DNA from 2 places in the Xanthomonas hyacinthi genome. Region 2 is predicted to be linked to the other one. Evidence: riboswitches for the same ligand, from Rfam matches in the RefSeq annotation. Region 2 holds a riboswitch; the other holds the start of a gene.
What was found. Region 2 has a riboswitch for cobalamin ahead of FZ025_RS09550 (ribonucleoside-diphosphate reductase subunit alpha). Riboswitches for the same ligand answer to the same signal wherever they lie in the genome.
Positions count from the first base shown of each region.

Region 1: linked by a shared signal. The riboswitch ahead of btuB (TonB-dependent vitamin B12 receptor) and the one ahead of FZ025_RS09550 (ribonucleoside-diphosphate reductase subunit alpha) in region 2 are both predicted to bind cobalamin.

Region 1 is NZ_CP043476.1:1,253,195-1,256,594, reverse strand. It holds gene btuB (TonB-dependent vitamin B12 receptor) at 1-1,654, opposite strand, end outside; cobalamin riboswitch at 1,765-1,982, opposite strand; gene FZ025_RS05745 (TfoX/Sxy family protein) at 2,009-2,452, opposite strand; gene FZ025_RS05740 (GAF domain-containing protein) at 2,460-2,942, opposite strand; gene bioD (dethiobiotin synthase) at 3,047-3,400, shown strand, end outside.
Region 2 is NZ_CP043476.1:2,112,389-2,115,788, forward strand. It holds gene FZ025_RS09550 (ribonucleoside-diphosphate reductase subunit alpha) at 1-1,454, opposite strand, end outside; cobalamin riboswitch at 1,507-1,729, opposite strand; gene FZ025_RS09555 (SIR2 family NAD-dependent protein deacylase) at 1,934-2,704, opposite strand; gene FZ025_RS09560 (hypothetical protein) at 2,775-3,137, shown strand.

The DNA of each region.
Region 1 (3,400 bases), 860 kb from region 2:
AGGCGGTGACGCCGAGCTTGACCGGGCCGAAGCCGCGGTCCACGTCCAGCCGCGCGGTGTCCTGCGCGCGTCGCGCCAGCCAGTTGTCGCGGTTGGCGCCGTCGCTGCGGTTGCGCGGATCGGTGTGGCTGAGTTGCGCCGACAGTTCCCAGCCGGCCAGCGTCGCGTAGCCGGTCAGCTCGGCGCCGCGGATCCGCGCTTCGTCCACGTTGACCGGCAGGAAGCTGGCGGCATCGTAGGAGATCAGGTCGTCGACCCGGGTCTCGTAGACGTTGAACGTCCAGTTCCAGCTGTCGGCGTACTGCGCCACGCCCAGGTTGCCGCTCTTGGACTTCTCCGGCTTCAGTTGCGGATTGCCGGCGAACGGGTAGTACAGGTCGTTGAAGGTCGGCGCCTTGAAGCCGGTGCCGAGGCTGGCGGTGAGCTTGAAGCCGCCGTCCAGCGCCAGGCCCCAGCCCAGGCTGCCGGTGGTGTGCTGGCCGAACTGCTCGTTGTCGTCGCTGCGCACGCTGGCCTGCACCTGCTGCGCGCCGAAGCGGCCCTGGTACTCGGCGAACACGCCGGTGTTGTCGCGCTGGTCGACGTCGTAGGCGGTGCTGCCGGTGACTTCCTCGCGCTGCCAGTCGGCGCCGGCGCTGAGTAGCTGGCCTTCTGCCAGGCCGAAGTCGCCCTGCAGCGAGGCGCTGTCGCGGCGGCTGTCGAAGGTGCTGACGAAGCTGCGGGTGCTGCTGCCGGGCGCGTGGTAGTAGCTGTCGGCCTGGTCGGTGTTGCGGCCGAGCTGCGCGGCCAGGTGCACGCGCGCGGACGGGGTCCAGTCGAGCTTGCCGCCGAACACCTGCTGGGTGTTGTCGGCCTCGTTGCCGGCGAACAGCGCATCGCCGTCGTACTCGTTGCGGCTGTCGATGTTCAGCGCCTGGCCTTCGATGCGCAGGCTGTCGCTCAGCGCATAGCCGCCGCGCGCGCTGAGCGAGGTGTTGCGGTAGCCGTCGCGGTCCGGCTGGTCGACATAGCAGCCGGCGAACAGGCTGGCCGAGCCGTTGCAGGCGTTGATGCCGTCGGTCTTCTGGTAGCCGCCCTGCACCGACAGCCAGCCGCGTTCGCCGCGGTTGCTGAAGCCGGCGCTGGCCTCGCGCAGGCCGTGGCTGCCGGCGCCCAGGCTCAGGTTCTGCTGCAGGCCCTGGCCGCCGCGGCGGGTGAAGATCTGGATCACGCCGCCGATCGCATCGGAGCCGTACAGGCTCGAGCGCGGGCCGCGCACGATCTCGATGCGCTCGATCTGGCTCAGCGGCAGGTCCTGGAACGCGGCCAGGCCGGCGCTGGCCGAGCCGATGCGCACGCCGTCCACCAGCACCAGCACGTGGTCCGATTCGCTGCCGCGCAGGCTCAGCGTGGTCAGCTTGCCCAGCCCGCCCTGGTTGGACACGCCGATGCCGGCGCGGCCCTGCAGCAGCTGCGCCAGCGACGTCGCCTGGCTGCGCTCGATCTCGGCGCGGTCGATCACCTGCGCCGGGACCACGCTGTCCTCCACCGAGATCTGGGTGCGGGTGGCGGTGACCAGGACCTGGTCCAGGTCGGTGGCGGCATCGGCGGCGAGCGCCAGCGAGGGCAGGGACAGGGCGGACGCGATCGCGACCGAAAGCAGGCGGGACGACATGGGGCAACTCCGGCGCGCGGGCGCGCTGTGACGGCGGTGGAGTCGCGAACGGAAGGTGCAGGCGGACGGCGTCGGACGCGGCGCGGCACGCCGCGACGCCCTCCGCATCGCAACCAGTGGACTGCAAGGCCGGTCTCCGGGCTGGCGATCTGGGAGTCGGCACTCCCGGCTGCGACGCCTTCCCATGCCCAAGGCACAGTGGCGCAAGTCGTCAGCGCGGATCGCTTACCGTTGCGGGGGCAGCGCCGGCCTTGTCGCAAGACGCACCGGCTTCCCGTTTCAACCTGCAGGCCGGAGCCGGCAGGTCACCTTGAAGCGGCGCGATTGTACGCGATCGCCGCTGTTGCGCGCGGATCAGTCGTCGTCGCGCTCGCTGGCGTGGCCGTCGGCGTCGCGTTCGTGGTCGTGCTCGGCGTCGTGCGCATGGCCGCCGGAGGCGTCGTGCGCGTCCTCGGCATAGGGCGTGTCGCTGCGGTCGCCGTCGCGGTCGAAATGGGTGGTGGCCACCGGTCCGGCCACCGGCAGGCCGCGCTGCGCCGGCAGCTGCGCCGTTGCGGCTTCCAGTTCGCCGAGCAGTTGCGTGCGCCGCGCCTCGGGCAGTTCCTGCCAGTGGCAGCCGGTCAGCGCCCCTTCCAGCGAATACAGCAGGTTGAGGCTGGGCTTGAAGCCGGCGCGCTTGACCTTCAGGAACGCGGCCACCGCACCGGCCGCAGCCAGATCCTCCTGCGTGCGCAGGCCGACCTGACGCAGCCAGGCCGCGCTCTTGGGACCGATGTTGCGCAGTCTCTCGGTGCTCATCGCCGGCTCATCGCAGCGCGTCGACGAAGACCAGGGCGATCGCCTCCAGGCCGTGCTGGTCGTCGGCGTCGAAGCGCGCCAGGTCCGGGCTGTCCAGATCGAACACGCCGATCAGCTCGCCGTCGCGCAGCAGCGGCACCACCAGCTCCGAGCGCGAGGCCGCATCGCAGGCGATATGCCCGGGAAAGGCCTCCACGTCGTCGATGCGCTGGGTCTGGCCAGTGCTGGCGGCGGCGCCGCATACGCCCTTGTGCAGCGGGATGCGCACGCACGCGGGCAGGCCCTGGAACGGCCCGACCACCAGCTCCTTGCCGTCGTACAGGTAGAAGCCGACCCAGTTCAACCGCGGCAGCGCGTGGTACACCAGCGCCGCCAGGTTGGCGGCATTGGCGATGCGGTCGGGTTCGCCGCTGACCAGGGCGCGGGCCTGGGCGAGCAGCTGGGCGTACTGTTCCGGCCTGCTGCCGGTGAGCGTAGAGGAAGCGAACATCGCGCGAGTCTAGCAGCGGCCGATGGCGGCCTGTGCGCCGGCGCCCGGCCCCGGCTATCCTGCGCGCCCGCGCCGCATGCGCCGACCTCGAGGATCCTGCCACGATGCGCTTCCCCGCTTTCTACGTCACCGGCACCGATACCGGCATCGGCAAGACCGTGGCCAGCACCGCGCTGCTGCATGCGCTGCGCGCGCGCGGCCAGGCGGCGGTGGGCATGAAGCCGGTCGCCAGCGGCTGCGAGCGCAGCACGGACGGCTGGCGCAACGAGGATGCATTGGCGCTGCAGGCGGCCAGCGCGCCGCGCCCGGACTACGCCGACCTCAATCCCTATGCCTTGCCGCTGCCGCTGGCGCCGGAACTGGCCGCGGCCGCGGCCGGCGTGCGCGTGGAGCTGGGACCGATCGCGGATGCCTTCGCGCGGCTGCGTGCGCAAGCCGATGTGGTGGTGGTGGAAGGC
Region 2 (3,400 bases):
ACTTCCTCGTACCTGGCGCGGAACGTGCCTTCGCCGCGCTTTTCGTCGAAGAAGTCCTGCAGGTACCAGCCCTTGACCTCCTTCACCTCGTGCGGGTCGAACAGGTACCACTCGCCGCGGCGCTCCACCGCTTCCATGAAGATGTCCGGCACGCACACCGCGGTGAACACGTCGTGCGCGCGCAGGCGCTGGTCGCCGTTGTTCAGGCGCAGGTCCAGGAACGCCTCGATGTCGCGGTGCCAGATGTCCAGGTACACGGCGATGGCGCCCTTGCGCTGGCCGAGCTGGTCCACCGACACCGCGGTGTTGTTGAGCTGCTTGATCCACGGCACCACGCCGCCGCTGGAGTTCTTGACCCCGCGGATCGCCGAGCCGGACGAACGCACGTAGCCCAGGTAGGCGCCGACGCCGCCGCCGTGCTTGGACACGCGCGCCACGTCGGTGTTGGAGTCGTAGATGCCCTGCAGGCTGTCGTCGACGGTGTCGATGAAGCAGCTCGACAGCTGCCCGCCGATCTTGCCGGCGTTGGCCAGGGTCGGCGTGGCCACGGTCATGTACAGGTTGGACAGCGCCCAGTAGGCCTCGCCGACCAGTTGCATGCGGCGCTCGCGCCCGCCTTTGCCGGACTTGCCCTCGTCCTGCATCAGGTACAGCGCGATGGTCAGCCAGCGTTCCTGCGGCAGTTCGTAGACCTTGCGCGAGTTGTCGGTGGCCAGGTAGCGCGTGGCCAGCAGGTACAGGCCGTTGTAGGCGAACAGCTTGTCGCGCTCCGGGTCGATCATCCTGCCGGCTTCGGCCAGCTCGTCCTTGGAGTAGTTCTTGAGGATGTCGATCGAATACACGCCGCGGTCGGCCAGGCTTTCCTGCAGGCCGACGTAGGAGCCGTACTTCTCGCCGGCATCGTAGAAGCGGTTCTTGCTGGCGCGCTTGTACAGGCGGTGCAGGTACAGGCGCGCGGCGAAGTACTCCCACTCCGGCGTGGCGATGTCCACGCGCGACTCGGCCTCGCGGATCAGGTAGTCGACCATCTCGTCGGCCGACAGGCTTTCCTTCTTCTCGACGAAGGCGAACGCCTTGCGCTCGTAGTCGGCCACGTCCAGCTGCGGGAACTCGGCATGGATCCGGTCCAGGGTGCGCTGCAGGCGCGAGCGGTCGAAGGCCATGCGGCGGTTGCCGCCGTCCTTGACGATCCAGGTCACGGCGCGCTGGTCGTTGCTCGGCTCGCTGGCGGCCACATCGGGCTGCGCGGCGGCGGCGGCAGGCGTGGGTTCGACGTCGGCGGTGTCGAGGGGGGCTGCGGCCGGCAGGCTGTGGGTCTGGCTCATGAAGGTCTCCAAGCGTGGTGCACCCGGCTGCCCGACCCGCGCAGGCAGCGGTCCGACCGGATCAGCGGGGTGCAGGCGCGGTGTCGCAGCGACCGCGACGGCGCAGGCGCAAGGCCTACGGGCGGTCACCGCTTCACCGACCATCTCCCCCCGGAGATGCAACGGTCGGCGCCGCGCTGTGTGCATCGCGCGGCTGTCGGCAGGTCTTCGGGCTGATGGGCGACGGCCGATGGCCGGTGTCCTAGCCCGTCGCTTCCCAAGGCAGGGCGCCTCAGTGCGGGTGACGGGTTCGTTCCCAATTACCGCTGCGGGGCAGCGCCGGCCTGAGCGCTCGCGCGCCGCACCGGCTTCCCTTTTGATCCCGCAGCCTGGTGGCCGCTGGAACCGACCACCACAAGATAGTGGGGTACCCGGGCGCCGTCAACGCTAAATGTAGTCATGAAACCGAAAACCCAAGCGGGGCAACCGTTTGCCGCGCCAGCGCCGCAAGCCCCTGCGGCGGGCGCCGGAGCGGGCCTTGCGCGGGCCGTATCGCATACGCCGCAGGGGCGGCGGCGCGGGCGCTGGCGGTGTGCCGCGAGTGCCGCGGCGAGGCGCTGGCGCGGGCGTCAGCCCGCCGGCCAGCGCTGCAGCAATAGCGGCAGGGCCACCGCGGCGCTGTCGCGCCAGTGCAGGTCGGCGCGCGAAGACAGGCCGCTGGGTTCGGGATTGATGTCGACCACGTAGGCGCCGCGCTCCTTGGCGCGCAGCGGCAGCCCGGCGGTCGGATGCACCAGGCCGGAACTGCCGATCACCAACACCAGGTCGGCCGCATCGGCGGCGCTCTCGGCGCGCGCCCAGTCGGCCGCCGGCAGCGCCTCGCCGAACCAGACCACGCCCGGGCGCACCGCGCCGCCGCAGGCCGCGCACCGCGGCGGCGCCAGGCGCTGGGTCGGCGCCTGCACGTCGATCGGCGGCAGCAAGCCATGCCAGGCCTGGCCGCAATCGCCACAGCGCAACGCCGACAGCCGCCCGTGCACGTGCGCGGCGACCTCGCTGCCGGCGCGCTGGTGCAGGTCGTCCACGTTCTGGGTCGCCAGGGTGGTGCTCTTCAGCCCGGCCAGGCGCACCAGCGCGTGGTGCCCGGCATGCGGCTGCGCCTGCGCGACGATCGCCATGCGCCAGCGGTACCAGCCCCAGACCAGCGCCGGGTCCGCGCGCCATGCCTGCTCGGTGGCCAACTGCTGCGGATCGAAGCGTGCCCACAGGCTGTCGTCCTGGCCGCGGAAGGTCGGCACGCCGCTTTCGGCGGACATGCCCGCGCCGGTGAGCACCAGCAGGCGGCGCGCGCCCTGGATGAAGGCGGCGACGGTATCGGCGTTGTAGGCGGAACTGAGCATGGCGCACACAAAGGTGATGGTCTTCGCACTATCACATTGACCCAGTTCCACCTCAATCTGCAGCACAGCAATGCCGCCGCTGCTGTGGGTGCGACAAAAGGTTCGGGACGAAGGCGATGCGATCGCTGTCGCCATGACATGCGGCCCGCCACCGTCGGCGCTGTCGTCAGCGTCATCGCGTGAGGCATTGCTGTTGCTGTTGCTGTTGCTGTTGCTGCTGCTGTTGCTCTGGCTGTTGCTCTGGCTGTTGCCTTTGACCTACCGGTTCCCTTCCGAAGCGGCGGCCATGGTGGGGAAAAACCCGAAGGGCGGCGCACAAGGATGTGCGCCGTTCGCGGCAGGGGCAGGGCTCGCCGGAAAAAGGCGAAGCACTGCTTCGCCCCGGCGGGCGGGCTGGCGCCGTGAGGCGAATGCCCCGGACTTGGCCGCGTAGCGGACAAGCCCCTTCCGCGAATCCCCGGTATGGACGCGGACCCGGAGCGCGCAGCGCGGAGGGCGCGAGGCGGGGCGCGCTTTCTTTGGGTTGCTTTTCTTTGCGCGAGCAAAGAAAAGTGACTCGCCGCAAGGCGAAAGCTTTTGCCTTTGCCGTTGTCTTGGCACTGGAATGTTGAAGCGTTGAAGCAAGAGCAACAGCTTCCGCTGGCGCGGGTCACTTTTCTTTGCTTGTGCAAAGAAAAGTAACCAAAAGAAGCGCTT